DNA from 2 places in the Psychrobacillus sp. AK 1817 genome. Region 2 is predicted to be linked to the other one. Evidence: a T-box and tRNA genes for the amino acid it is inferred to sense, from the RefSeq annotation. Region 2 holds a T-box; the other holds one or more tRNA genes.
The links. The T-box of region 2 lies ahead of ileS (isoleucine--tRNA ligase). A T-box ahead of a tRNA ligase gene usually reads a tRNA of that ligase, here a tRNA-Ile.

Region 1 (14,748 bases), 1.4 Mb from region 2:
ACTAGATTATTTAGTTCCTTGTTTAATGCTGCTGACATAATATTGACACTCTCCTCTAGAATTATAGTTGCTTTCTCTTTTCATATACCTCTTATTTTCTTACAATAAACATAACGACAATTAACTGGAGTGAACTCACATGGTATTTTGGATCTTAGGTATAGCAATTATATTTAGTATTGTTGGATTTACCTTCCTATATAAATTAGCAACAAAAGAAAATATTTCAGCTATAGACCCTAAACCTAAGGATACGGAACTGTAAGATGAAACGAATCATATTAAGTATATTCCGCTTTTATCAAAAGTTTATATCGCCATTGTCTCCCCCTAGCTGTCGCTTCTATCCCACATGCTCTCACTACGGGGTGGAAGCTGTGGAGAAACATGGTGCTATAAAAGGTAGCTACCTAACTGTCAAACGCATATCTAAGTGTCATCCCTTTCATGAAGGAGGATTTGACCCAGTGCCAGAAGAATGGCCTTTGAAGAAAAAATAATTCAAAGGCTATTTTTTCTTGCCTTTTTGAACAAAATACTGTAAGCTAATAAAGTTCTTATGATTTAAAGCGTAATCATTACTATTTAGAAAGGTTGATAAATTTGAAACGTCTTTTCCTATTATGCATAGTATCATTTGTTTTATTCATCGCTGCTTGTGGAAATGAAAAAGAATCCACTACTACAGATAGCGACCAATTAGAAGTATATACAACCGTTTATCCATTGCAGTATTTTGCGGAGAGAATTGGAGAAGAGCATGTTAACGTTCAATCGATTTATCCTCCAGGAGCAAACGAGCATACATTTGAGCCTACTCAAAAGGATATGATTGCACTTGCTGATGCTGATTTATTTTTTTACATAGGTTTAGGTCTAGAGGGTTTTGTTGAAAATGCTAAAAAGACTTTAGCAGAAGAAAACGTCTCGATGGTAGCCGTTATTGATGGGGTGCCAGATACTGCCTTAGAAGTTAACGATGGACATGACCACGATCATGACGGACATGACGAAGATAATGAAGCGGCAGATGAACATGATCATGGTTCAGAAGCTGAGGAATTAGGACATGAGGGACATGATCATGGAGACACTGATCCACATGTTTGGATTTCTCCAAAAATTAGTCAGAGCTTAGCCTTAAAGATTAAAGATTCACTAGTAGAAGCTTCACCAGAAAACAAAGAATTATTTGAAGAAAACTATCAAACACTTGTCAGTGAGCTTCAACAACTAGACACAGACTTTGAAGAAATGGCGAATAGTGCATCAACTAAAACATTTTTTGTATCACATGCTGCATTTGGTTATCTTGCAAACACATATAATCTAGAACAAATTGCTATTGCCGGCTTAAATTCTCAGGAAGAGCCCTCTCAAAAAGAGCTAACAAAAATCATTGATTTGGCAAAAGAGAAAAATGTAGAGTATATTCTATTTGAACAAAATGTTAGCTCTAAGCTGACAGAAGTCATTCAAAAAGAAATTGGTGCTGAAAGTCTTGTGCTCCATAATCTAGGCGTCCTATCCAAAGAGGATATAAAAAATAAAGAAACCTACTTTACTTTAATGAAGAAAAATCTAGAAACATTAAAAACTGCATTAAATTAGAAATGATGCAGCTCCTTTCCTATACGGAAACGAAGGACATTTTGAAATAAGCACAAAAAACTCAGCAGCCTATATAAAAGCTCTGAGTTTTTATTTGCTTTATAATCATTACTGTTTCCCTTCATCTTCTAAAATTTTTTCAATTTCTTCATTGCTAATTTTAACTGTCTCTATTTTTTCATTAACTTTAAGATGCTTAGAAATCAATTTAAGTTGATATTTTATAGATGATAGAGTATATATCACATATACCATAAATAAAAGTAATAATATAACCCATAGCATTTTAAATCATCCTTTGGTTTGTAATAATCTACTACAGAAAATCATTTGTACGCCCCTTAGACTCCAATTATGACAAAATTTGAGGTGTTAATTCTTTTGGTTCTCATCTATTTTTCCGTATTTAGCAAGTATCTCATTTATATCAGCGCTTCTATTTTCACCTTCTAGTAATTTACCAACGATTGAATTGTTAATTCCTTTAGTAACTGCTGAATGAATAACAATATAAAGTATATAAAAACCAATAAATAAAATGATTAAGCTAAAAATACCTTCCACGATGATATTCCCCCTTTGCTCTATCTCTTCCTCGTCCTAATATTCGTTAGGTACGTTTAAAAAACCTTCCGATAATTGAAAGTCATTTGCCATGTCTAGATTAAATGTATTTTTACTAAGTATTGTTTGATTTCATTGTACAGCTCTTCTACACTTTTTGAGCTATCTAACCTAAGTATAGGACTCTCGGATAACTCCATTTCATAGCTCTGAGCCACAAATGTTCCTCCTTGGCTTTTATCCGACTCGGTTAAATACGTTTTGCACCATTCGATGAATTCATTCGTAAAGTCTCCATGCTCATCAAGCCATGACTCTTTTAAAGATTTACGTAATACTTCTCTTTTTCTTACGCGTTCCATCCTTTCTTCCTCATCTAAAGTTAAAAAGATTAACAGGTCTCGATTTGAAAAACCTTCTGGTAGCCAAGAAAAAATAGAGCCTGAAACTACATAAGATGTATTTGAAATTATATCTTCCTCGTACATTTCTATTCTTTTTTCAATTGGATTATTCTCTAGAAATGAATTGTCCTTCCAAAGATAAGAATCCGTATCAATCCATTTAATATTCTCTTGCTGACCAATATATTTACCTAGTGTGCTCTTCCCTGTTCCAGAACCACCAATAATTTGTACTCTCATAAGATTTCCCCTCCTATAGCTAGAAAAGCGCAAGCGCCTATGTCTACCCTGACAAGCAAATGGAGAAAAGCGAGGAGGCAGTTCCTCAGCCACCGCAGCTTTTTTCCATTTGACCTCGAAGGGCAAGGCTGCTTGCGCTAGACAATTTAAAAACGCAAGCGCCTTTTAAAAAAAAGCCGAGAGAAGTGTTTCTCTCGACCCTACAAATATTCATGTAGCTTTCTTCTTAGAATTTTGTTTGAAGCATTTCTAGGTAGCTCGTCGATAAAATAGTAATCCACAGGCTGTTTATATGTAGCAAGCTGAGTTTTCATAAAGGATTTCAATTCTTCTTCTGTTACTTGCCCCTTTAATACTACAAAGGCAATTGGTACTTGTCCCCATGTATCATCCTTTATACCAGTTACTCCAGCTTCTTTTACAGCCTTATGCTTAACAATGGCCTGCTCCACCTCTGCGGGATAAATATTTTCACCACCGGAAATGATTAAATCAGATCTACGATCAACTACGTATAAATAACCTTCATCATCGATATAGCCAATATCTCCAGTATGGAGCCATCCATCAACTTGAGGATTTTTGGAGGATGCTGCTCCAACATAACCTTTAGTAACATGGGGTCCCTTAATACAGATTTCCCCTTTTTCCTTTTCCCCTGAAATACGGATATCTGCGAAGAAAAGCGGTTTACCTGCTGACCCAAGCTTTCGAATGGCATCCTCACTAGACAAAGTCGTTGTTTGAGAGGAAGTTTCCGTCATACCATATGTCTGTAAAACAGGTATATTACGTGCTATCGCCCTTTCAAGGTAATTAAGAGGAACTGGCCCTCCTCCGACTAACATAGATTGAAAAGTGTCGGGAAATGCAAGATTTCGTTCTTCTAACACGCTTATTATTCTTTCTAATGTTACAGCGACTACTGACATTCTAGTAACCGTTCCATTTAAAATTTCCTCTGCTGCCTTTTCAGCATTAAATTTCGTATGGAGACTTACTGTCATGCCATATAAAACGGAGCGCATCAAAATAGAAAAACCACTAATATGAAATAATGGCATTGCACATAGCCAGCAATCGTTAGGATGAACACCCAAATTTAAAGCAGACCCTGTAGCACTCATCACATGATTCTCAAGTGTTTGTCTCACTCCCTTTGGATTACCAGTTGTACCTGACGTGTACATTATCGTAATGGTTCTATCCTTTGGCCACTCGGAATCTATTTTAAACTGTTTATTGGAAGCTGCTATAATCTCATCGAAGGAAAGTCTATTAACATACATAAGACTTCTATTTAAACTATCTACCAATAATACGTCAGGCTGACTATCGTTCAATTGAAATAATAATTCTTCCTCAGTTAAGCGCTCATTGAGCATGACAAGTTCGCAACCTAACTGCATACATCCGTGTAAAACTGTCACCAGCTGAGGATTAGATGAAGCTAAAATAGCAATTCTCATACCTTTGTTAATACCTAACATATGCAGTTTTTCGGCAAAATCTATTGCCTCTTGCTTTAATTGTAAAAATGTCCATCGACGATCTTCAAATATTATAGCCGATCTATTTGGCGTAAGACTTGCTCGTTTAACTAAGAGATTAGGGTACATATAAAACAACTCCTTTTTTAAGAAAAGTGTAAGCGATCTATATTTCCTCATTGGGCAAGTCGCTGGAGCTGGAGCTAAACAATTACTTTTCTAATCTTTAAAAAAAGCTGCCCTTATTAGGACAGCCTGAGAACATCATAAAGTATCTTACTAAATCACGGGAAACGTGGGAATTGACCAAAGTCTGGTTTACGTTTTTCCTTAAACGCATCGCGACCTTCTTTTGCTTCATCAGTAGTGTAATAAAGAAGAGTTGCATCTCCAGCCATTTGTTGAAGACCAGCTAATCCATCTGTATCAGCATTCATAGCAGCTTTTAAGAAACGAAGAGCTGTTGGACTCATTTCTAACATTTCCTCACACCATTGAACAGTCTCGTCCTCTAATTGCTCATAAGGAACTACTGTGTTAACTAAGCCCATATCCAATGCTTGTTGTGCATCATATTGGCGGCATAAGAACCAAATTTCACGTGCTTTCTTATGACCGACGATACGAGCTAAATAGCCGGAACCGTAGCCAGCGTCAAATGAACCTACCTTAGGTCCAGTTTGTCCAAAGATTGCATTATCAGCAGCAATTGTTAAGTCACAAACTACATGTAATACATGACCACCACCAATAGCATATCCAGCTACCATAGCTACAACCGGTTTAGGAATTACACGGATTAAACGTTGTAGGTCTAAAACATTTAGACGAGGAATTTCATCCTCTCCCACATATCCGCCATGTCCGCGAACTTTTTGGTCTCCACCTGAACAGAAAGCTTTTTCGCCTTCTCCAGTTAAAATGATTGCCCCAACGTTTTTGTCATCGCGTGCACGAGAAAATGCATCGATCATTTCCATAACTGTTTTTGGGCGGAAAGCATTTCGCACTTCAGGGCGATTAATAGTTACTTTCGCAATTCCATTATAAAATTCATACTTAATGTCTTCGTATGTATGTAATGTTGTCCATTCACGAGTCATCTTATATCCTCCTTTAAAATTATATCCTCTACTATTGTAGCAAACAATTTAGGATTTTCCACATGAATTGCATGCCCAACATTGTTTATTATTTTCCAGTCAGCATTCGGTAATAATGCCAACATTTTTTTGGCTATTTCACAGAACTTTACATCTAATTCCCCTGTTAATAAGGTCACGGGAATGTGGAGCGAATTTAGGTTCCCCCATAAAGAGGGCTGTTCTCCAGTACTAAAGCCCTTCAAACTATTCGATAGCCCTACTGCTGTTTGGGATAATCGTTCTTCTCGAATCATTTTTTTCTTTTTGTGAGATAATCTCTTTTGCGAATCAAATAAAGGAATCTGTTCCCAGTAGTCAATGAATGCTGGAACTCCTTCTTCTATAATTCTTTGAGCAAGCTGCTCATCCGCAAATTTCCTTTCAATACGAGCATCCTGGTCATTCAAGCCTGGAGAGCTGCTTTCTAGTATTAAACGGTCCACTCCATGCTTACTTGAATAAGCGAGTGCTAATCTACCGCCCATAGAATACCCTACAAGCGTAAAATGTTCCCACCCAATCTGCTGGAACAGTTCGTGTAAATCTGCCACCTGCTCCTCTACATGGTACCGTCTTGCCTCTTTAGGTTTATCAGTCTCCCCATGCCCGATCAAATCTATAGTAAGTATTTCAATAGATGGATCTATAGAAGAAATAACTTCCTCCCATGTGTTTGTGGAGCCAGTGAAGCCATGAAGCAAAACGACCTTTTTATCGCTTTCACTATTGTACCTTTTTACATTCATCTGAATGTCTCTAACAGATATATTTAAGCGTTCCAAGTAGCATCCAGCTCCTCTGTTATAGCGGCCCAAAGTTTTCGATGAGTTTCAGTGTTGATTTTTCGATCAGTACGAACTTCAATTATACGAATATTTTTAGTTTTATTCTTACTCAACACGGTTTGAAAATCCTCTTTTGTATGTACTACATCGTACTGAGCATCGTACATAGTTGCAATAGCTGAAAATTCAAGACCTGTAGGTGTACCAAACAAATGCTCAAAGTAGTTAGTCTCCGTTGATTGAGGCAAGTAAGAGAATATGCCTCCCCCATCATTATTCATAATAACAATCGTCAAATCTGTCTCATTAAAACGTGTAACTACTAATCCGTTTATATCATGTAAAAATGCTAAATCCCCGATTAATAGAAAACCTGGTCTTTTAGTAGCTGCTTGTATACCTAACGCAGTAGATACTACACCATCAATCCCGTTAGTTCCTCTATTTGCATATACTTGAATATCCTTAGAGGTTTTATTGAAAAATGTGTCTACATCACGTATAGGCATACTACTGCTAGCAACTAAATCTGTATTTTCGGATAAACTCTCAAACAAAATTCCGGCTAATGCTCCTTCATCCAATTCCTCGGAAATATAGGATTTAATATGCGCTGTTGCTATATCATTAGCCTTCGACCAATGCTTTAGATACTCCGATGGTTGCTTTTCTTCTATCGGCATCCATAGAGAAGAGGCATCTACTTGAATATGATGAGTCACAATATGAATAGAGTCTCTAAATAATGGGCTTTCGTCAACTGCTATAAAAGTCTCAGGCTGGTGAGCTTCTAGAAACTTTACTAGCGGTTTAGAAACAGGCTGAGCACCAAAACGAATAACTACTTCTGGGACAGCTACCTCTTTAAAAATTTCACTTTTTAAAATAGCATCGTATTGGTCTACACACAAATGCATACAATCTGCTGGGACATTGCTACGAAGATTAGATAATGGATCAGCTAACACTGGCCATTGAATGGTTTTAGCAAATTCCCAAAATCCATCAGTTGTTGCTAAGGAATCCCCAACAATGATAAGTCCCTTTTCTGTGTTACTAATTAAATGCGTATACCATTTTACAAATTCTTCACTTGGTCCAAGCTTTCCTAAATCAGCAAGATGCATTTGCGGTGTAGTAGAAGGCTTATCCATTTCTAATAAAAGTGGTTCCCGGAAAGGCACGTTAATATGAACCGGACCCATCGGAGCTGCTTTAGAAGAAGATACTGCACGGTGGATATGTCTCTCTACAAAAGCTAGACTTTCTTCTCTAGCTTCCGGTAAAGGAAAATCAACAGACCACTTCACATGCTTACCGTACATATGAATTTGGTCAATCGCTTGAGGAGCTCCAACCTCTCTTAGTTCATGAGGTCTATCTGCTGTAACAACAAGCAAAGGGATTCTTGCATAATATGCTTCTACAATTGCTGGGAAAAAGTTAGCTGCAGCAGTGCCAGAAGTACATAAAAGAACTACAGGATTTTTCTTTGCTTTAGCAATTCCTAAAGCAAAGTACCCTGCAGATCGCTCATCAATTTGACGATAGAAGTTAAATCCTTTTGTTTTGGCAAACCCATAAGCTAAGGGAGTAGATCTAGATCCTGGACATAAAACAACATCTTCAATGCCCGCCTTTTTAATTGTTTCCACAAATTGATTTACATAAGATGTCAAAAAGCTTGTATTAGTCATTCATATTTCCTCCAAGTGTGCGAAGCATTGGTCGGAATTTTACTCGTGTTTCTTCAAACTCTTCTAACGAAGTGGATTCTGAAACTAGTCCGCCTCCGGCATATAGATAAGCGTATTGGTTCTCTATAAGTGCTGAGCGGATTCCTACGGCAAACTCTCCCTCTCCCTCGGCATTGACCCAGCCGATTGGTGCTGCGTAATAGCCACGGTTCATTTGCTCAGATTCTCTAATAATTTCAATTGCCTCTTGTCTAGGTTCTCCCCCAAGTGCTGGGGTTGGGTGCATTGCCTCTACAAATTCGAAAAGAGAAGAGCTTCCTTTAATTTTTCCTTCAATAGGGGTAAACAAATGCTGAATATCTCTTATTTTCATTAGCTTTGGTCTAGATGGAATTTTAACCTGTTCACAATATTGATCAAATACTTTTCGGATCATACTAACTACGTACTGATGCTCCATTAAGTTTTTATTGTCCGCTAATAGCGCATCCCCTAGCTTTTTGTCTTCCTCTAGATTTGTACCTCTACGAACCGATCCAGCTAACCCTGCAGATTCAACCTTGCCTTTTTCTAGCTTTACTAATCTCTCGGGTGTTGCTCCAAAGAAAATTTTGTCTTCTTTTTCTAAGCCAAACAAATAACTCTCTGGTTGTTCCATAGATGCATTATAAATAGCTGTAGAAGATGAAAAACTATTCTCAAAGGTCAATTTCAAGGAGCGTCCAATGACCACCTTATTTACTTCCTTATTGCGAATACGGTTTGTAACGGCTTCAACCGCAGATAAGTATTCATCCTTTAATCTATCTTCTCTTTGAAGAAGCTGTGGCTTTTCATGGACTTTTAGCTCTTTTACTTGAGCTGTATGAATTAATGTATCTCTTTCTATTCTCAAGTGTTCAAAAGCCGCCGAGCTGTCTTGCTCTTCCGTAATAAGATGGATGCTCACAAACGCCTGGTCATCTCGAATGACTAATTGGAATGTAGCCACAGCAAAAAAACTGGAAGGAAAGCTATTCCACTCCGAGGATATCTTGTTGGCAGGATCGAATGAGAATCCACCAAATAGGATTGGAGATACGTCCGCTTTTTCTATTAAAGAGCATGCACACAACTCTTCCCATTTTTGTGCTATATCCTGATATCTATTTTTTTCTAAATCATTAGCCAGTACATAAGCATGTCCAAGTCCAACCAGTGTGAAGGTTTTCTCTTTGTTTTGCCAAAAGAAACGTTTCCCTTTATAGCAATCCTCTCCGGCTTCAAAAAAGGCGTGAGCGGACATTCTAGATACTTCTATTGTTTCCGTATAAAAACGTAATGTTGTTTTATTTTGCCCGGTGGTGTTCGGCATATATATGACCTCCGTATAAATTACCTGCTGTTAAATTTCTTGTTTTATTACTCTACCCTTTATCATACAACTTTCTCCGCGTTTCGGCACACATTTCGCTACAAATGTATGCTAAAATTGATGTTGAGTCTTTTAAAGGAGAGAAATTTATATGTCACAGGAACTACAAGCTGATAAAGGCTGGCGTATATGGTGGAAGTTGACAAGACCACATACATTAACTGCCTCCTTTGCCCCAGTATTTTTAGGTACAATGATTGCACTTTACTACGTAAATATTGATTGGCTATTATTCTTAGCAATGCTAATTGCATGTTTGTTTATCCAGGCAGCTACAAATATGTTTAACGAGTACTATGACTTTGTTAGGGGGCTCGATAGCGAAGAATCAATTGGTATCGGTGGTGCTATTGTTCGTAATGGGGTTAAACCAAAAACAGTACTTCAATTAGCCTTAGCATTATATATCCTTGCAGCGATATTAGGTATATATATTTGCTCCCAATCGTCTTGGTTATTATTGATCGTTGGAGCTGTTTGTATGCTTATTGGTTACCTTTATACTGGTGGACCTTACCCAATAGCGTATACACCATTCGGTGAACTATTTAGCGGTGTTGTCATGGGAATGTTTATCGTATTAATTGCTACATACATTCAGGTTGGTTCAATACCAAACTTTGCCTTATTCCTATCCATCCCTAGTACTCTACTTGTTGCTGCTATTATGCTTTCCAATAATATTCGCGATATAGTTGAGGATACAAAAGGTGGTAGAAAGACGATGGCCATTCTCATTGGTAGAGAAAGTGCTATTAATGTGTTAGCCTTATTTTTCATCGTTTCTTATGTATGGATCATTCTATTGGTAATTCTACAGATTATCACCCCTTGGGCACTACTAGTCCTATTAAGTGCTAAGAAACCTTTAGATGCTATAAAACTATTTAAAGCAAAAGAAAATCATCTTGAAGTTGGATTAGCAATGAAGAATACTGCACTCACCAACACGATTTTTGTATTTCTTTTAGGTATAGGGTTATTGCTCGGCTTTATAATTTAACAGTCAGTCAGGAAGTTTAAAAGCTTCCTGGCTTTTTTATTTTTTGCTATGTGAATGGAAAAAATGATTTATTATAATTTGGAACACATGGCCAGCCACTAAAATTGGTTAGTATGAATTAGCTATTTATTTGATGATTAAGGCTTGAAAAGAGTTACCTAGCGAAGCAGGATAATGTAAGCAGAATTCAGTTTGTAGAAACCTGTTAAGAAATGTTCTTGTGAATATTAATGAACAAAGTGTGATGAGGTTATAGAGGAGTGGGAATTATAGATGGACAAAAGAACAAAGAAGAAAGTGTATAAATACATAACTCATGATTTGATACCAATAAGTAAAACTTAGAAATGGAATTGTTTTATGAAATCGGTCCTTTCACTCCGTATTAATAAGTAGCATTGACAGTACAAAGGACAAACCGGTAAAGTACTCTCGGAAGAATTAATCCTCTAAAAGCACATGCGCAACTCTATCTTTTCAAAACAAAAAAGACAACCACCTAAGTGATTGTCTTTTTTAAAGTTATGACCCCTACGGGATTCGAACCCGTGTTACCGCCGTGAAAGGGCGGTGTCTTAACCGCTTGACCAAGGGGCCTTATATATGGCGGAGAAGGAGGGATTTGAACCCTCGCGCCGGTTGCCCGACCTACACCCTTAGCAGGGGCGCCTCTTCAGCCACTTGAGTACTTCCCCATATATATGGCTCCGAAGGTAGGACTCGAACCTACGACCGATCGGTTAACAGCCGATTGCTCTACCACTGAGCTACTTCGGAATAATGGTGGGCCTAAATGGACTCGAACCATCGACCTCACGCTTATCAGGCGTGCGCTCTAACCAGCTGAGCTATAGGCCCATTAATTGGAGCGGGTGAAGAGAATCGAACTCTCATCATCAGCTTGGAAGGCTGAGGTTTTACCACTAAACTACACCCGCTTGATAAAATGGTGGCTCAGGACGGAATCGAACCGCCGACACAAGGATTTTCAGTCCTTTGCTCTACCGACTGAGCTACTGAGCCTCTTCGATTTACACTAAGCTGCGCTTCTCTTTGTCAGCTTCACTCACTCATTAAGTCACATACTTTAGTATGCTCCTTCGTTCGTTCGATTGCTTCCTAGATTTGCTTGCTTATCCTAAATCTCTAAGTTGTTGAAAAATAAATGGCGGTCCCGACCGGGATCGAACCGGCGATCTCCTGCGTGACAGGCAGGCATGTTAACCGCTACACCACGGGACCATTTGGTTGCGGGGACAGGATTTGAACCTGTGACCTTCGGGTTATGAGCCCGACGAGCTACCGAACTGCTCCACCCCGCGACAATAAGAAAGTGTTGAAATTTAAATCAACTGTGCATTTAGTGAGTTTTACGTCCTCCACGCTTCGCTTGCGTCGACGTTATGTATAATATTTTTCCACTAACAATAAGATGGAGGAGGAAGAGGGATTCGAACCCCCGCGCGGTATGACCCGCCTGTCGGTTTTCAAGACCGATCCCTTCAGCCAGACTTGGGTATTCCTCCTAAATATTATGTTGGTGGACCTTGCAGGACTCGAACCTGCGACCGGACGGTTATGAGCCGTCTGCTCTAACCAACTGAGCTAAAGGTCCTTAAGATGGCGGCAGAGGGAGTCGAACCCACGACCTTTCGGGTATGAACCGAATGCTCTAGCCAGCTGAGCTACGCCGCCAGGAAATTTAAATTTAAATTGGTGGAGCCTAGCGGGATCGAACCGCTGACCTCCTGCGTGCAAGGCAGGCGCTCTCCCAGCTGAGCTAAGGCCCCAAATTTATTAATTAACTGGTCGGGAAGACAGGATTCGAACCTGCGACCCCTTGGTCCCAAACCAAGTGCTCTACCAAGCTGAGCTACTTCCCGTATATATGGCGCGCCCGGCAGGAGTCGAACCCACAACCTTCTGATCCGTAGTCAGACGCTCTATCCAATTGAGCTACGGGCGCTAATGTTTCATAAAAGTGGTGCCGAGGACCGGAATCGAACCGGTACGGTAGTCACCTACCGCAGGATTTTAAGTCCTGTGCGTCTGCCAGTTCCGCCACCCCGGCACTTTGATGAATCTTTGGAGCGGAAGACGAGGTTCGAACTCGCGACCCCCACCTTGGCAAGGTGGTGTTCTACCACTGAACTACTTCCGCTCGGTTATTAAATTAAATGGTGCGGGTGAAGGGAGTCGAACCCCCACGCCTTGCGGCGCTAGATCCTAAGTCTAGTGCGTCTGCCAGTTCCGCCACACCCGCATATTTATATCACAAAAAGTGAATGAGCCATGTAGGATTCGAACCTACGACCCTCTGATTAAAAGTCAGATGCTCTACCAACTGAGCTAATGGCTCAAAAAATGGTGCCGGAGAAAGGACTTGAACCCTCAACCTACTGATTACAAGTCAGTTGCTCTACCAGTTGAGCTACTCCGGCAGGAGTAAAGTTATGGTGGAGGATGACGGGCTCGAACCGCCGACCCTCTGCTTGTAAGGCAGATGCTCTCCCAGCTGAGCTAATCCTCCTGGGTATTAAAATGTATTTCTATGTATTTTTATTGCAAGCCCAGCGACGTCCTACTCTTGCAGGGGGAGACCCCCAACTACCATTGGCGCTGAAGAGCTTAACTTCCGTGTTCGGTATGGGAACGGGTGTGACCTCTTCGCCATCATCACTAGACTTGAATAATTATTTGAAAGACAAGTTCTATTATATCAACTATGTAGATTATTACAAGTGTTTTTTTAATAAAAATTTATTCTTTCAAAACTGAATAAACTGACATCTTAGAAACAAACAATTTGGTTAAGTCCTCGATCGATTAGTATTCGTCAGCTGCACGTGTCGCCACGCTTCCACCCCGAACCTATCTACCTCATCGTCTTTGAGGGATCTTACTTACTTGCGTAATGGGAAATCTCATCTTGAGGGGGGCTTCGTGCTTAGATGCTTTCAGCACTTATCCCGTCCACACATAGCTACCCAGCGATGCCCTTGGCAGAACAACTGGTACACCAGCGGTGTGTCCATCCCGGTCCTCTCGTACTAAGGACAGCTCCTCTCAAATTTCCTACGCCCACGACGGATAGGGACCGAACTGTCTCACGACGTTCTGAACCCAGCTCGCGTACCGCTTTAATGGGCGAACAGCCCAACCCTTGGGACCGACTACAGCCCCAGGATGCGATGAGCCGACATCGAGGTGCCAAACCTCCCCGTCGATGTGGACTCTTGGGGGAGATAAGCCTGTTATCCCGGGGTAGCTTTTATCCGTTGAGCGATGGCCCTTCCATGCGGAACCACCGGATCACTAAGCCCGTCTTTCGACCCTGCTCGACTTGTAGGTCTCGCAGTCAAGCTCCCTTCTGCCTTTACACTCTTCGAATGATTTCCAACCATTCTGAGGGAACCTTTGGGCGCCTCCGTTACACTTTAGGAGGCGACCGCCCCAGTCAAACTGCCCGCCTGACACTGTCTCCTACCCGGGTTACGGGTATGGGTTAGAATTTCAATACAACCAGGGTAGTATCCCACCGACGCCTCCTCCGAAGCTGGCGCTCCGGGCTCTAAGGCTCCTACCTATCCTGTACAAGTTGCACCAAAATTCAATATCAAGCTACAGTAAAGCTCCACGGGGTCTTTCCGTCCTGTCGCGGGTAACCTGCATCTTCACAGGTACTATAATTTCACCGAGTCTCTCGTTGAGACAGTGCCCAGATCGTTACGCCTTTCGTGCGGGTCGGAACTTACCCGACAAGGAATTTCGCTACCTTAGGACCGTTATAGTTACGGCCGCCGTTTACTGGGGCTTCAATTCGCACCTTCGCTTGCGCTAAGCACTCCTCTTAACCTTCCAGCACCGGGCAGGCGTCAGCCCCTATACTTCACCTTACGGTTTTGCAGAGACCTGTGTTTTTGCTAAACAGTCGCCTGGGCCTATTCACTGCGGCTCTTCTAGGCTATACACCCAAAAGAGCACCCCTTCTCCCGAAGTTACGGGGTCATTTTGCCGAGTTCCTTAACGAGAGTTCTCTCGCTCACCTTAGGATTCTCTCCTCGACTACCTGTGTCGGTTTGCGGTACGGGCACCTCCCACCTCGTTAGAGGCTTTTCTTGGCAGTGTGAAATCAGGAACTTCGGACTAAGTCCTCGCCATCACAGCTCAATGTTACAGAGTGCGGATTTGCCTACACTCACACCTCACTGCTTGGACGTGCATAACCAACAGCACGCTTACCCTATCCTACTGCGTCCCCCCATCACTCAAACGGTGGGGTGGTGGTACAGGAATATCAACCTGTTGTCCATCGTCTACGCCTATCGGCCTCGACTTAGGTCCCGACTAACCCTGAGCGGACGAGCCTTCCTCAGGAAACCTTAGTCATACGGT
Region 2 (14,748 bases):
CTCTAAAGTAGTACCTAATATTTTTACTCCTCTTTCTTCTAATGCTTCTGCTAGGTTTATCGCTGTTTGACCACCAAACTGTACAACTACACCTTTTGGCTGCTCAAGATCCACGATATGCATAACGTCTTCCACAGTTAACGGTTCAAAGTATAATTTATCTGAAATAGAGAAATCAGTCGAAACTGTCTCTGGATTGTTATTGATAATAATTGCTTCATAACCGGCTTCTTTTATCGCCCATACAGAGTGTACAGTTGCATAGTCGAATTCTACACCTTGCCCGATTCTAATTGGACCAGAACCAAGCACAATCACGCTTTCTTTATCCGTACGAACAGATTCATTTTCCTCTTCATACGTTCCATAGAAGTAAGGCGTTTCTGATTCAAACTCTCCAGCACATGTATCTACCATTTTATAAACTGGGACAATATCGCTTTCCTTTTTAAAGTTATATACTTCTATCTCTTTCACATTCCAATATTTTGCGATTGTTTTGTCTGCAAAGCCCATTCTCTTTGCTTTATATAAAATTTCCTTATTGAAAGGATTATCTTGAATTACCTTTTCGTATTTAACGATATTTTGTAATTTATTTAAGAAAAATAAATCAATTTGACTCCACGCATGAATTTGCTCGATTGTCACTCCACGGCGTAACGCTTCACCGATAAAGAATAAGCGCTCATCTCCTGCGCGGCGAATTCTCTTAGCAATCCATTCATCTGTAATAGAATCGCTATTTTTCATTTCAAGATGAAAGTGACCTGTTTCCAAAGAACGAACTGATTTTAGAATTGCTTCTTCAAAAGTACGTCCAAGGGACATTACTTCTCCTGTTGCCTTCATTTGGGTGCCAAGATTACGTTTAGCTGATTCAAATTTATCAAAAGGCCATCTAGGTATTTTCGCTACAATATAATCTAAAGCTGGCTCGAAGCAAGCGTATGTTTTTCCCGTAACAGGATTCATCATTTCATCTAATGTAAGTCCTACCGCTATTTTTGCTGCGAGCTTTGCAATTGGATAACCTGTCGCCTTTGAAGCAAGCGCAGATGAACGGCTTACACGTGGATTAACCTCAATAATATAGTAATTGAAGCTATGTGGATCTAAAGCAAGTTGTACGTTACATCCACCTTCTATTTTTAAAGCACGAATAATCTTTAAGGATACATTTCGAAGCATTTGGTTTTCACGATCAGATAATGTTTGCGTCGGAGCCACTACAATTGAATCTCCAGTATGAATCCCTACTGGGTCTACGTTTTCCATATTACATACGACGATTGCATTGTCAGCTGAATCTCTCATTACCTCATATTCTATTTCTTTATAGCCCGCAATGGATTTCTCCAATAGACATTGAGTCACGGGACTATACTTTAAACCACTTGTAACGATTTCGACTAGGTCTGCATCATTATGGCAAATACCCCCTCCAGTTCCACCTAATGTGAATGCTGGTCTTACGATTACTGGGTATCCAATACGCTCCACAAAGGTTTTTGCTTCCTCAAGATTGTGGATAATGTCACTTTCAGGTACTGGCTCGTTCAGTTCATTCATTAATGTTCTGAACAAATCCCGGTCCTCTGCTTTGTGAATTGCCTCTAGCTTCGTACCAAGAATTTCTATCCCTAACTCGTCTAATATGCCAGATTCATCTAGCTGAATAGCCATGTTTAAGCCAGTTTGACCCCCTAATGTCGGAAGTATTGCATCTGGGCGCTCTTTACGGATAATCTTACTTACGAATGGAAGAGTTATTGGCTCAATATATACTTTGTCCGCAATTTCCGTATCTGTCATAATAGTTGCGGGATTGGAGTTAACTAGTATTACTTTATAGCCTTCTTCTTTTAGGGAAATACATGCTTGTGTCCCCGCATAGTCAAACTCTGCAGCTTGACCGATTACAATTGGACCAGATCCGATTACTAAAATAGTTTCTATATCTTTACGTTTAGGCATGTGAAGTCTCCTTTTTGCTTTCTTTATTCATTAACTCTATAAATTGATCAAATAAGTGTGTGGAATCCTCTGGTCCACATGAACCTTCCGGGTGGAACTGTACACAGAAGACTGGATATGTTTTATGTCTTACACCTTCAACTGTTCCATCATTTAAAGCTACATGAGTAATTTCAAGGTCAGTATTGGATATAGAATCTGCATCAATCGCATAGCCATGGTTTTGAGAAGTTAGCTCAGTTCTTCCAGTAGTTAAGTCTTTTACTGGATGATTCCCACCTCGATGACCGAATTTTAATTTAAATGAAGTGGCACCACTCGCTAGAGAAATTAACTGATGACCAAGACAAACTCCAAAGATCGGGACGTTACCGATTAAGTCCTTTACCATCTCAATTGCTTCTGGTATATCTGTTGGGTCCCCAGGTCCGTTAGATAACATGACCCCATCGGGACGCATTGCTAGAATTTCTTTTGCTGATGTGTTGAAAGGTACTACAATCACGTCACAGTCACGCTTGTTTAGCTCTCTTAAAATACCATGCTTCATGCCAAAATCTACTAATACTACTCGTTTTCCACGTCCAGGACTTGGATACGGTCTAGTAATAGATGACTGCTCGACTACGTTTTTAGGTATTTCAGTAGCTTTTAGTATTGCTACAATTTCTCCCACATTTACTTCTTCTTCAGCGTTTGTCATCTTACCCTTGAGTGAACCATGCTTTCGAATAATGCGTGTTAGCTTACGCGTATCTATTCCTTCAATTCCTGGTACATTTTTTAATGTTAAAAATTCATCTAATGTACTTTGGTTGCGAAAGTTAGATGGATGCTCCGCCAATTCACGAACAACGATTCCTGACAAGCCTATTTCAATAGCTTCAAAATCATCTGGATTTATACCGTAGTTACCAACCATAGGATACGTGAAAGTCAGAATTTGACTACAATTGGATGGATCCGAAATAGATTCCTGATAGCCTGTCATTGCTGTAGTGAAAATAACCTCACCAACAGTTCCTTTTTCGCTTCCAAAAGCATTCCCCTTAAATACCGAACCGTCCTCTAATATTAAATATCTAGTTTTCATGCTTGTTCCTCCTGCCATACGATTTCTCCGTTAAAGATAGTAACTTGTGGCCAACCTGCACAAACCCAGCCATCAAATGGTGTATTCTTCCCTTTAGATAAGAATGCTTCTTTTTCTATTTTTTGTTCTTTATTTAAATCTATCAATACTAGATCTGCTGGAGCTCCAATCTCTAACTTGCCAAATTCAAAGCCAAATACGTTCGCCGGTTTGATTGTTAAGAAATCTAAAAGTTGCTTTAACGTCCATTCTCCAGTTTTCACAAAATGTGTATACAACAATGGAAAAGCCGTTTCTAATCCAACGATTCCAAATGGAGCCTTTTCAAATCCTAGTGCTTTTTCCTCCTCTGTGTGAGGTGCATGATCTGTCGCAATAAAATCTAATGTTCCATCTAATAGTCCCTCACGCAATGCCATCATATCGTCCCTTCCTCTTAAGGGGGGATTCATCTTCCAAGTTGCATCATTGGATGGAATATCTTCCTCACAAAGTATTAAATGGTGAGGACTTACTTCTGCCGTTACATGGATGCCTGCCTTCTTTGCGTCTCGTATCACTCGAACAGATTCCTTAGTACTAACATGGCATACGTGATAATGTGCACCTGCAGCTTCAGCTAGTAATATATCTCTCGCAATATGTACTGATTCTGAAACAGAGTGGATTCCTTTTAATCCAAGCTCTTCATTTCGTTTCCCTTTATGCATTACTCCACCATATAAAAGTGAATTATCCTCACAGTGTGCTACTACAGGAATATGGTACTTTGCTGCTTCTTGCATTGCTTCTAGCATTGTCCCCGCCGTCTGTACTCCCACGCCGTCATCGGTTAAAGCAAATGCCCCAAGCTCTTTAAGTGAAGCAATATCTGTGCGTTCTTTACCAGCTTGGCGTATTGTAATTGAAGCATATGGAAGCACTCTTACAAGTGCATTTTTTTCTACTAAGTTTAGTACATGTGAGAAGTTTTCAGCTGTATCTGGGACTGGACGAGTATTAGGCATTGCACAGATAGTTGTATATCCACCCTTTGCAGCAGCTTTTGTACCAGTTTCAATCGTTTCTTTTTGTTCACCACCTGGCTCACGTAGATGCACATGTACGTCAATAAAACCTGATGAGAGTAACATTCCTTTACCATCGATTACTTGTGCCTCTGCTAAAGTTGGAGTAGGGTGGATTTCTGTTATTATCCCTTCTTTAACTACAACAGAAGTAGTTTCTAATTCACCTGATTGGTTTACTAGTTGAACGTTTTGAATTATTTTTGTCATGTTATTCTCTCCCTTTCAAGATCATCTCAATAACAGCCATTCGGATATAAACACCATTTTCCATTTGCTTAAAAATTCTAGAACGCTCACATTCTACTAATTCGTTTGCAATTTCCACATCACGATTAAACGGAGCAGGGTGCATAATAATTGCTCCTTCTTTCATCCTGCTTTCTCGCTCCAAAGTCAGACCATAGGATTGATGGTATTCTTCCTTTGAAAATGATATCGAACCATCGTGCCTTTCATGTTGCACTCGTAGCATCATTAAAACATCACTTACTTCAATTACATCATCAAAACTATTAGTAGTTTCAAATTCTGCTTGCCATTCACGTGGACACACAAAATGAATTTTAGCTCCTAGCCTAGTTAAAGCATCTGCATTCGATCTTGCCACTCTACTATGCGCTATGTCCCCTACTATTGTGACTATTTTATCCTTCAATCCCCCAAATTCTTGCCAAATAGTAAAGATATCTAAAAGGCTTTGAGTGGGATGGTTTCCAGTGCCGTCCCCTCCATTGATGATTGCAGGTCTCACTTTCCCTACCAGTTCATTGAAATAGTTATTTTGTTCATGTCTTATAACTAATGCATCCAAGCCTATAGATTCTAGTACTTTTACTGTGTCATATAGTGTCTCACCCTTTAATGTACTAGAAAAACCCGCATCAAAAGGTAACACCTCCAGCTGTAGCTTTCTTTCAGCCATTTCAAAGCTCATTTTCGTTCTTGTACTCGGTTCGAAGAATAAGTTAGCCATTGTATATTTGTTTTTTAAAGTTGAGACGGCGCCTTCACGAAACGCTTGTGCTTGTTTTAAAATAGCTAGTATTTGTTCAACTGACAAATCTTTCATTGATACTAAATTTTTCATGAATATCCGCCTTTCTTTTATAAAAAAACCTCCTCGAAAAATTCGAGAAGGTCCGTTAAGCATAACCAAAGTAGAGATTCTATAAGTAAAAATCTCTTTTTTGGTCCGAACCCTTCGCTGACTCTCTGTTCAACTTATTAAAAGGTCATTATTCTATTGTGTCATTTCCAGATGATTCAGCTTCTTTTCTTCCAGGAAGAATCCAGTTTAAAACTACTCCAACGATGGCAGCTAGTGCCATTCCTTCTATACTTAATGCTTCCGTTACGATAAATTTAGCTCCACCAATACCGATTACTAAGATAACAGATGCAATAACTAGGTTGCGACTGTTTCCAAAATCAATATTTGCTTCTACTAGCATGCGCAACCCACTAGAAGCAATAATCCCAAACAGCAGGATAGATACCCCTCCGAGAACTGCGGTAGGTATTGTTGTGATAAGCGCCATTCCTTTACCAAAGAAGGATAGCAAGATTGCAACAACTGCTGCTCCCATTATTACGTACACACTATAAACTCGTGTAATGGCTAACACACCAATATTTTCGCCATAAGTAGTCTTTGGTGGACCACCGATTAAAGCACTTACGAATGTTCCTAACCCATCTCCAAGAAGTGAGCGATGTAAACCAGGCTCTTTAATATAGTCTCGATTTACAACCTTCCCTAATACTAATTGATGCCCAATATGTTCAGAGATAGTAACAATGACTATAGGAACCATAATGAGCAAGATTTTAGAAGTAACTTCAAAATCATAATGAACTCCTGGTACTAAGAAATCGGGTAACGCTAGGAAGCTTGCCTCTTTAACAGGAGTAAAATCTACAATTCCAATTAGGATAGAATAGAGATATCCAACTACTAAGCCAATCAAAATTGGCATGGTACTAATAATGTTTTTAAAAAAGATAGTACAAATGATTGCTGTAAACAATGTTACAAGTGCAGCAGAAAAATGTAAGAAACTATACTCTTTTAAACCTGTCTCTACATTTGTGATATTCATCGCCATGTCCACAGCAACTCCTGCTAATCCCAGACCAATAACCATAATTACCGGACCAACAACGATTGGTGGCAATAACTTCATAATCCACTTGTATCCACTTTTCCAAATGATCAGTGACACAATACCATATACTAAACCTACAAATACTGCTCCAATCATTGCATTACCTGGATTAATAGCTTTACCCGATTCGCCAAGTCCATTTACTGCCAATAAAATTGGTGCTATGAAAGCAAATGAGGAACCTAAATAAGCCGGCACTTGAAATCGGGTTATCATTAAGAAAATGATTGTTGCTATACCACTAGTCAGTAACGCGATTGCGGGACTTAACCCTACAAGCTGTGGTACTAATATTGTTGAGCCAAACATCGCAAACATATGCTGAAAACTTAGAGTGATCAGTTGTCCGCTTGTAGGTTTATCATTTACATCTAATATCGCTTTCGACATTTAAGGTCCCCACCTTTCTAGGATTATTCAAATATTGTTACAGCATCTACTTCGTCCGTCTCTGTAACTTTAACCACTATTTTTTCACTACTAGAGGTAGGAATGTTTTTACCTACATAATCTGCTCGGATTGGTAGCTCTCTGTGACCTCTATCTATCAACACGGCAAGTTGTATTTGGGATGGCCTTCCTAAATCCATTACTGCGTCCATCGCTGCTCGAACCGTTCTCCCAGTAAACAGAACATCATCTACTAAAATAACCTTTTTGTTTGTAACATCATGTGTAATATCAACTTGTTGTACGAGTGGCTCGTTAGAAGCATTTTTTAAAGATAAATCATCTCTATACAATGTAATATCTAACTCACCCGTTTTGATTGGTTTACCTTCAATTTTTACGATTCTTTCTGCAAGTCTTTGCGCTAAAAATGTACCTCTAGTTTTTATCCCTACTAATATACACTCTTCAATTCCTTTGTTACGTTCAATAATTTCATGGGCAATTCTAGTGAGTGCCCTGTTGATAGCTTGCTCATCCAATATGCTTGCCTTTTCTTCCATACGATTACATCCTCCTATCCATAATATAAAAAACCTCTTAAGCTAGAGAAGCTCAAGAGGTTGTATGTGCGCGATAAGATATAGTGAACCTATTAATCCGCAGAATAATAGTGAGTCACTTTCACATGTACCTTCTCAGCCTCTCTGGACTGTTATTAAAGGTGAAGCTATTCAATTTATTGTAATTAGTATAACGGACTATTCTTCTTTTGGCAATGATTGTTTTCGCAAGTCTTGCAACAAATCTGTAAAGTCCTCTGGTAGCGGATAAGAAAATTCTAAATACTCCCCTGTTCTTGGCTGTATGAAACCGAGAACTCCTGCATGTAGAACTTGACCATTAAAATCTATAGTCTTCTTCGGTCCATATTTAGGATCTCCTGCTAATGGATAACCGATATACTTCATATGAACACGAATTTGATGCGTTCTTCCAGTTTCCAACTGACATTCCACTAAAGTGAATTTGTTAAAACGTTCTAAAACACGGAAATGTGTTACAGCATGCTTACCGTTATCCACAACCGCCATGTTTTGACGCTCTTTTTTATCACGAGCAATCGGCGCATCAATTGTTCCTTTATCATGCGCGATATGTCCATGAACAAGTGCAGTGTATTTACGAGTAACTGTTTTCTTTACTAGCTGATCAACTAACGAAACATGGGCAACATCGTTTTTAGCAACCATTAGAAGGCCAGTTGTATCTTTATCAATACGATGGACGATTCCTGGGCGTAAAACTCCATTGATACCTGAAAGGTCCTTAATTTGATGCATTAGACCATTAACGAGCGTACCACTTAGATGGCCAGGAGCAGGATGAACAACCATACCTCGTGGCTTGTACACTACCACTACATCCTCGTCTTCATAAACGATTTCAAGATTCAAGTTTTCTGCAACTATATCTAGCTCAACCGCTTCTGGTGGAGTTACTACAATTACATCGCCCTCTTTTACCTTGTAGCTCGTTTTTGCGGGCTCATTGTTGACTAAAACACTACCATCTTTTATAAAATTTTGAATTTGTGTACGAGACCAATCTGTTTCAAAAGAGGCAATTGCTTTATCAATTCTCTCTTTTTCCTGGTCCTTTTCAATAATAAACGTTAATTCTTCCATTATTTCACCTTTTTCTTTTCAGCTCGTTCTTCTCGTAGTATAAAAATAATTACAACCACAACTCCTAATGTTAGGGCAGCATCTGCAATATTAAAAATCGGAAAATCATAGTTAACAACCGGAATGAGTACATCTACAAAATCGACTACTTCACCTTTCCAAAGTCGATCTATAAAGTTACCAATTGCTCCTCCTAATAAAAGCATTAATCCTACTTGAAAAAGAGGTTTCCCTTTTGCTTCCTTATGAAAGTAATAAATAATCGCAACAATCACAACTACAGTGATAACTGCAAAAAAACCTATTTGTCCTTGTAGCATACCCCATGCAGCACCACGATTACGATGTGAAAGCAGTGCAAAGTATGGGTCCCAAATCATAATTTGTTCACCAAGCGTCATATTTTTAACAACAAGCCATTTTGTCCATTGATCTAATGCAATGACAAATGCTGCTAGTCCATAAAATTTCCACACATTAATTCCCCCGATAATCAAATAAGCCTTAAAGACCTCTCTTAGTTGCAGTGAATATTATATCCACCCACTAATTATTTAAAAAGATTTTTGCTGAATAATATTAAACAATCTACAATAGTTTACCATAGAAACCTATCCTACGTAAAAGAGCATCTATGATTTACAAAAGAAAAAATTAATTCTTTTATCTATTATTCAAACTTTTAGTGTAATTCATATTCATGTGATCTATCTTTCTAATCAAATGCTCTGTCTTAATTTTTTTAAAAAAGTGGCCCTATTTAGCATAGGGCCACTTTGTATATATTATACGTAATGTTTTTCTACTACTTCTGCACAGCGAGAGCAAAGTGTCGGGTGAGCTTCACTTTCTCCTACTGTTTCAGCAATAGTCCAGCAACGCTCACATTTTTCTCCGTCTGCTTTTTCAACTACAACGGATGAATTTTCAAGCACTAAACTGTTTGCTGGTGCTTCAGATTGAGAACCACCTAAAACAAACTTAGATACGATAAACAGTTGCGCGAAATCAATTGCGTCTGTGTCGAACAACGCTTTATATTCATCACTAACATACAACGTTACTTTTGCTTCTAATGATTTACCAATTGTTTTCGCATTACGAGCTTCCTCTAATGCTTTTAATACATCATCACGTAATCCCATGATTTTTTCCCATTTTGGAGCAAGTGCTTCAAATGCAGGATAGTCAAGAGCTTCTGGCATATCTGTTAATTGAACACTTTCTTCCTTCTCAAACTCCAAATAAGCCCAAAGCTCATCTGCTGTATGTGGAAGTATTGGTGTCAATAATTTTAATAAAGCAAGAAGTGTATCATACATTACAGTTTGCATTGCACGACGATCTTTGTCATCTGTTCCGTAAATATAAACAACGTCTTTAGCGATATCAAGATAGAATGAGCTCAATTCACCAGAAACAAAGTTATTAACAGTGTGATAAACTGTAGCAAAATCATAACGGTCATAAGCAGCTCTTACCGTCTTGATAACCTCTTGTAATTTCATATACATATATTGGTCTACTTCACGTAAGTTCTCAAATGCCACACGATCACTTGTTGGATTAAAGTCGCTAATATTCCCGTGTAAGAAACGAAGCGTATTACGGATTTTACGATAGACTTCTGTAACTTGTTTGATGATTGCATCAGATACACGAACATCCGCTGTATAATCTACAGATGCAACCCATAAACGTAGAATATCAGCACCTAATTGATTCATTACTTTAGCAGGGACTACAACATTCCCTAATGATTTACTCATTTTTCGACCATTACCGTCTAAAATGAAGCCGTGGCTTAATAACCCTTTGTATGGAGCATGACCATACATTGCAGTACTCGTAATTAGAGAAGAGTTAAACCATCCGCGATATTGGTCAGATCCTTCTAGATATAAATCTGCTGGGAATACTAAATCATCACGTTCCTCTAAGACACCATGGTAGGAAGAACCAGAGTCAAACCAAACGTCCATAATATCTGTTTCTTTTGTGAAAATTCCATTTGGACTATGTGGATGTGTGAACCCTTCTGGAAGTAACTCTTTTGCTTCTCTTTCAAACCAAATATTTGAACCATACTCACGGAATAGATTTGATACATGAGAGATAGTCTCTTCTGTTAAAATTGGTTCGCCGTCCTCTGCATAAAATACTGGAATTGGCACACCCCATACACGCTGACGAGAGATACACCAATCTCCACGATCACGAATCATATTATACAGACGAGTTTCTCCCCATGCTGGTGTAAATTTAGTATTGCGGATAGACTGCAATAATTCATCTCTGAAAGCCTCAATTGATGCAAACCATTGAGGAGTTGCACGATAGATAACAGGTTTTTTTGTACGCCAGTCATGTGGATATGAGTGAGTAAAGAATGTAAGCTTCTCTAATGCTCCTACTTTCTCTAATTCCTCAGTAATTGCTTTGTTTGCTGTATCATAGAATAGCCCTTCGAAGCCTGGTGCCTCAGCTGTCAGTACCCCACGCTCGTCAACAGGACAAAGCACATCTAGACCGTAAGCTTTTCCTACGTAGAAGTCGTCTTCCCCGTGGCCAGGTGCTGTATGAACACAGCCAGTACCTGATTCAGTTGTAACATGCTCTCCAAGGATTATTAAAGAGTCACGGTCATATAATGGGTGCTTAGCAACTAGACGATCCAATTCTTGACCAAGAATTGTTCGTTCAATAGAGTATTCTTCCCATCCTAGCTCAGCTGCTACAGATTCTGCTAAGTCTTTTGCAATTACATATTTGTTCCCTTTTGTTAGTACTACTGCGTATTCTACTCGTGGATGTAATGAAATTGCTAAGTTTGCAGGAATGGTCCAAGGAGTAGTAGTCCAAATAATGAACTTTGTCCCTTCTTCTAAAACAGCCTTGCCATCTCTTACAGCAAAGCTAACATAAATAGAAGGAGATTTTTTGTCTTGGTATTCAATCTCAGCTTCTGCAAGGGCAGATTCACTTGAAGGTGACCAATAAACAGGCTTTAATCCTTTGTAGATGTAACCTTTCTTAGCCATAGCACCAAATACTTCAATTTGTCGCGATTCGAATTCAGGCTTTAATGTTACATAAGGATTATCCCAATCTCCACGAACGCCTAAACGTTTAAACTGTGATCGTTGGTTGTCAATTTGTTGGTATGCATAATCCTCACATAGCTTTCTAAATTCAGCCAGTGATAATTCCTTACGTTTAACACCTTTGTTAGTTAGAGCTTGTTCAATTGGTAGTCCATGTGTATCCCAACCTGGAACATAAGGAGCATGGAAGCCTGTCATCGATTTGTGACGAACAATCATGTCTTTAAGAACTTTGTTTAAAGCATGCCCAATATGAATATCACCATTGGCATACGGTGGGCCATCATGTAGAACAAAGAATGGACGCCCTTCCGTTCTTTCTAAAACTTTTTTATAAATATCCTGTTCTTCCCATTTTGCTTGGATATCTAACTCTTTCACTGGTAGATTTCCACGCATAGGAAAATCTGTTTTTGGCATTAATAGTGTGTCTTTGTACTCCATTTTTCTTCCTCCTTTGTTTTTCGCAGGTGCTGGTATAATTCTTGGAAAATAAAAAAACCCCTCATCCCAAAAGGGACGAGAAGTTATGCTCGCGGTACCACCCTACTTGCGATCACTAAAAGTAACCGCCGCTTAGTATGTCGTAACGGGACATAATCCGAAGACACTTAAAAATTCAGTATCCTTGCTCCAAAGTGATCCACTAAAACGTTTCATTGCTTGAGCTCACACCATCCTCAAGTCGCTTTACAGAAATCATTTTTAGACGTCTTTTTCAATGCATATATATATGATATGAAATTATTATAGGAAATGTACGACCATCAGTCAAGAAATCTCTTATTCCTCTGTAGCAGAAATACGATCTACAGCTGTTGTATCTACATCATACTCCATCAAATGATTCCAGTCATCAGTATTAATAAGATCTAGTTGTGCCTCTACAAGCATTTTAAATCGATTTCGGAAAACTTTAGACTGTTTCTTCAACTCTTCAATTTCTAAGGCTATTTTTCGAGCTTTGGAAAGAGCTTCGTTGACAATACGATCTGCATTTTTCTCTGCTTCTTTTACTATGAGCTTTGCTTCTTTTTGTGAGTTGCGTCTAACTTCCTCAGCAGCCTCTTGCGCAACTACAATGGACTTATGTAAGGTTTCTTCTATAGACGTGAAATGACCAACCTTTTCACTGGAGGACTTTAATTTGAGCTCTAACTCTTTTTTTTCTTTGATAAGTATTTCTAAGTCCTTCATAATCTGATCAAGAAATTCATTTACTTCATCTTCATTGTAACCTCTAAATCCCTTACTGAACTCCTTGTTATGTATATCAAGTGGTGTTAGTGGCATCCTATCCATCTCCTTTACATACTAATGTTCTTCCCTCTATTATACATTTCAGACTGGTTGAATACATCTAAATTTCAAATTAAATTTAAGAAAATTATTTTTTTGGCTCTATTCTACCAATTTGAAGTCTTATTTTGTCTTTTTTGGTTCTTCCCTCTATCATCAATAATTTTATGCGACCAAATCCACGAATAGAAATCATATCTAGCTCTTGTAATTCCATAGACGGTTGGTCTTTTTCAGTCCAATTGACCTTTACTTTACCACTTTGAATAAGAGAAGCAGATTTTTGTCTAGATATATTGAAAATAGATGAAATAACAGTATCTAGCCTTAAAGAACTCACCGTGTGATTTTCTGATACCCATTCCTCGTGTTGTCTGAAATAATTGGAAGAGTCATCTACTACTTCGATATGAACCTTCACTTTCCCAATCCCAACAAAATTCGCCCTCACATAATCTAAAACCTCTGTAGCAACAACAAATTGAATCGAGCCTTCCTCCACTCGAATGTCTCCAAATTTACTCCGGTCAATTCCTAGGGACATCATCGAGCCAAGCACGTCTTTATGCTTTAAGGTAACAAACTTTTGAGGATATTTTACTTCAACTACAGTCATATTATAATCTTCTTCTGTTGGTTCAAAATATGACGGATATAGAAGTACTCTTTTTCTTTCAGCATCTTCTAATGCTCCTGCTGCACTTGACTCAATAGAATCATATTGTCCGCGCACAGAATTTAAAATAAACTGCTGCCTAGGATCTAGAAAATCAGTTAGCCTTGGAGCATAACGATCTTCAATCTCTCGCATCATATTAGTGGTTTGTTCAATAAATGGTTGCTCTTCTTTTCTAAAATGCTGTAATAGATGTTCCATACTGCTGAGACCTCGCTGAAATTTATAGTAAGAAAACACGCTAGCATCCTTGCAGGGATACTTTTCCAAAAAATAAGACATGGATCAAAGTCTTTGTTTACGCTTTAAGCGCGCTTGGCATTGGTTTTATCGATAAGAGCCACTTGCTCCTACAAAAAAACCTCACTAATGTGAGGTTAAATGAATTGACCTAAAGATAAAATTCCTCTCATAGCTATATTTAAAACAAAAATAGCTACAATCGGAGAAATATCAATCATACCGATTGGTGGAATGATTTTGCGAAATGGCTCTAAATAGGGCTCACATATTTTCCCTAAAAACTGCCCTATTGCAGATTCACGCACATTGGGTACCCACGACATAAAGATATAAATAATCAATGCAAATGAGTATATCTGTACTAATTGAGCTAACAAAACTAATATTAAATCCATTGTAAGTAACTCCTCTATTAATCTAGATCGTTATAGTAATAATCTGAAATCGAACCTGCAACTTCTACGGAATCAGGAGCACATAGGAAAATATCTGTTCCTATTCGTTGAATGTCTCCACCTAAAGCATATACTGTTCCACTTAAAAAGTCGATTATTCGGATTCCTTGTTCCTTATCGATTCGTTGCAAATTAACTATAACGGCTTTTTTATTCTTTAAATGCTCAGAAATATCTTGCGCCTCCGCATATACTCTTGGCTCGATTAAGATTACCTTAGAGGATTTTTGCATATTTTGTATACTTACAAGATTGGTTGCAGCAGTTTCCTTAGGAGCAGTATTGAATTTTCGTTCCTTAGCGTAAGACTTAACAGGCTGTTGTTTTATTTGTTGAGGTTCTACAGGCTGCTGCTGTGGTCTTTGCTGTTGTTGTGGAACAGATGTATCTTCATCCTCTTCTAAATAGAAAAAGTTTTTTACCCAATTTTTCATACTCATTCATCCTCCTTGTCTTTACCGACTAATGCAGTTCCTATTCTTACAAATGTTGCTCCTTCTTCAATAGCAATTTCATAATCTCCAGACATACCCATAGATAATTCTGTACAAGGAGCATGAGGCTGTTGTTTTGCAGCTATTTTCGTTT

Region 1: it has a tRNA-Ile gene. The T-box ahead of ileS (isoleucine--tRNA ligase) is inferred to sense a tRNA for this amino acid. The anticodon was not compared.

Annotation. Positions count from the first base shown of each region.
Region 1 covers NZ_CP031739.1:3,795,148-3,809,895, reverse strand. The annotation lists gene D0S48_RS19105 (Dps family protein) at 1-38, opposite strand, end outside; gene D0S48_RS21160 (hypothetical protein) at 140-265, shown strand; gene yidD (membrane protein insertion efficiency factor YidD) at 267-500, shown strand; gene D0S48_RS19095 (metal ABC transporter solute-binding protein, Zn/Mn family) at 604-1,611, shown strand; gene D0S48_RS20765 (hypothetical protein) at 1,720-1,896, opposite strand; gene D0S48_RS19090 (hypothetical protein) at 1,984-2,175, opposite strand; gene D0S48_RS19085 (AAA family ATPase) at 2,271-2,819, opposite strand; gene D0S48_RS19080 (o-succinylbenzoate--CoA ligase) at 3,020-4,438, opposite strand; gene menB (1,4-dihydroxy-2-naphthoyl-CoA synthase) at 4,594-5,412, opposite strand; gene menH (2-succinyl-6-hydroxy-2,4-cyclohexadiene-1-carboxylate synthase) at 5,409-6,236, opposite strand; gene menD (2-succinyl-5-enolpyruvyl-6-hydroxy-3-cyclohexene-1-carboxylic-acid synthase) at 6,224-7,936, opposite strand; gene D0S48_RS19060 (isochorismate synthase) at 7,929-9,290, opposite strand; gene D0S48_RS19055 (1,4-dihydroxy-2-naphthoate polyprenyltransferase) at 9,442-10,353, shown strand; tRNA gene D0S48_RS19050 (tRNA-Glu) at 10,879-10,950, opposite strand; tRNA gene D0S48_RS19045 (tRNA-Ser) at 10,958-11,048, opposite strand; tRNA gene D0S48_RS19040 (tRNA-Asn) at 11,056-11,130, opposite strand; tRNA gene D0S48_RS19035 (tRNA-Ile) at 11,135-11,211, opposite strand; tRNA gene D0S48_RS19030 (tRNA-Gly) at 11,218-11,291, opposite strand; tRNA gene D0S48_RS19025 (tRNA-Phe) at 11,301-11,376, opposite strand; tRNA gene D0S48_RS19020 (tRNA-Asp) at 11,520-11,595, opposite strand; tRNA gene D0S48_RS19015 (tRNA-Met) at 11,599-11,675, opposite strand; tRNA gene D0S48_RS19010 (tRNA-Ser) at 11,787-11,879, opposite strand; tRNA gene D0S48_RS19005 (tRNA-Ile) at 11,892-11,968, opposite strand; tRNA gene D0S48_RS19000 (tRNA-Met) at 11,975-12,048, opposite strand; tRNA gene D0S48_RS18995 (tRNA-Ala) at 12,068-12,143, opposite strand; tRNA gene D0S48_RS18990 (tRNA-Pro) at 12,160-12,236, opposite strand; tRNA gene D0S48_RS18985 (tRNA-Arg) at 12,243-12,319, opposite strand; tRNA gene D0S48_RS18980 (tRNA-Leu) at 12,336-12,424, opposite strand; tRNA gene D0S48_RS18975 (tRNA-Gly) at 12,440-12,514, opposite strand; tRNA gene D0S48_RS18970 (tRNA-Leu) at 12,532-12,616, opposite strand; tRNA gene D0S48_RS18965 (tRNA-Lys) at 12,640-12,712, opposite strand; tRNA gene D0S48_RS18960 (tRNA-Thr) at 12,719-12,794, opposite strand; tRNA gene D0S48_RS18955 (tRNA-Val) at 12,808-12,883, opposite strand; rRNA gene rrf (5S ribosomal RNA) at 12,922-13,037, opposite strand; rRNA gene D0S48_RS18945 (23S ribosomal RNA) at 13,160-14,748, opposite strand, start outside.
Region 2 covers NZ_CP031739.1:1,123,261-1,138,008, forward strand. The annotation lists gene carB (carbamoyl-phosphate synthase large subunit) at 1-1,977, opposite strand, end outside; gene D0S48_RS05855 (carbamoyl phosphate synthase small subunit) at 1,970-3,070, opposite strand; gene D0S48_RS05860 (dihydroorotase) at 3,067-4,347, opposite strand; gene D0S48_RS05865 (aspartate carbamoyltransferase catalytic subunit) at 4,349-5,227, opposite strand; gene D0S48_RS05870 (uracil-xanthine permease family protein) at 5,376-6,695, opposite strand; gene pyrR (bifunctional pyr operon transcriptional regulator/uracil phosphoribosyltransferase PyrR) at 6,719-7,258, opposite strand; gene D0S48_RS05880 (RluA family pseudouridine synthase) at 7,457-8,383, opposite strand; gene lspA (signal peptidase II) at 8,383-8,859, opposite strand; gene ileS (isoleucine--tRNA ligase) at 9,169-11,931, opposite strand; T-box leader at 12,000-12,218, opposite strand; gene D0S48_RS05895 (DivIVA domain-containing protein) at 12,271-12,780, opposite strand; gene D0S48_RS05900 (YlmH family RNA-binding protein) at 12,875-13,663, opposite strand; gene D0S48_RS05905 (YggT family protein) at 13,840-14,100, opposite strand; gene D0S48_RS05910 (cell division protein SepF) at 14,118-14,600, opposite strand; gene D0S48_RS05915 (YggS family pyridoxal phosphate-dependent enzyme) at 14,597-14,748, opposite strand, start outside.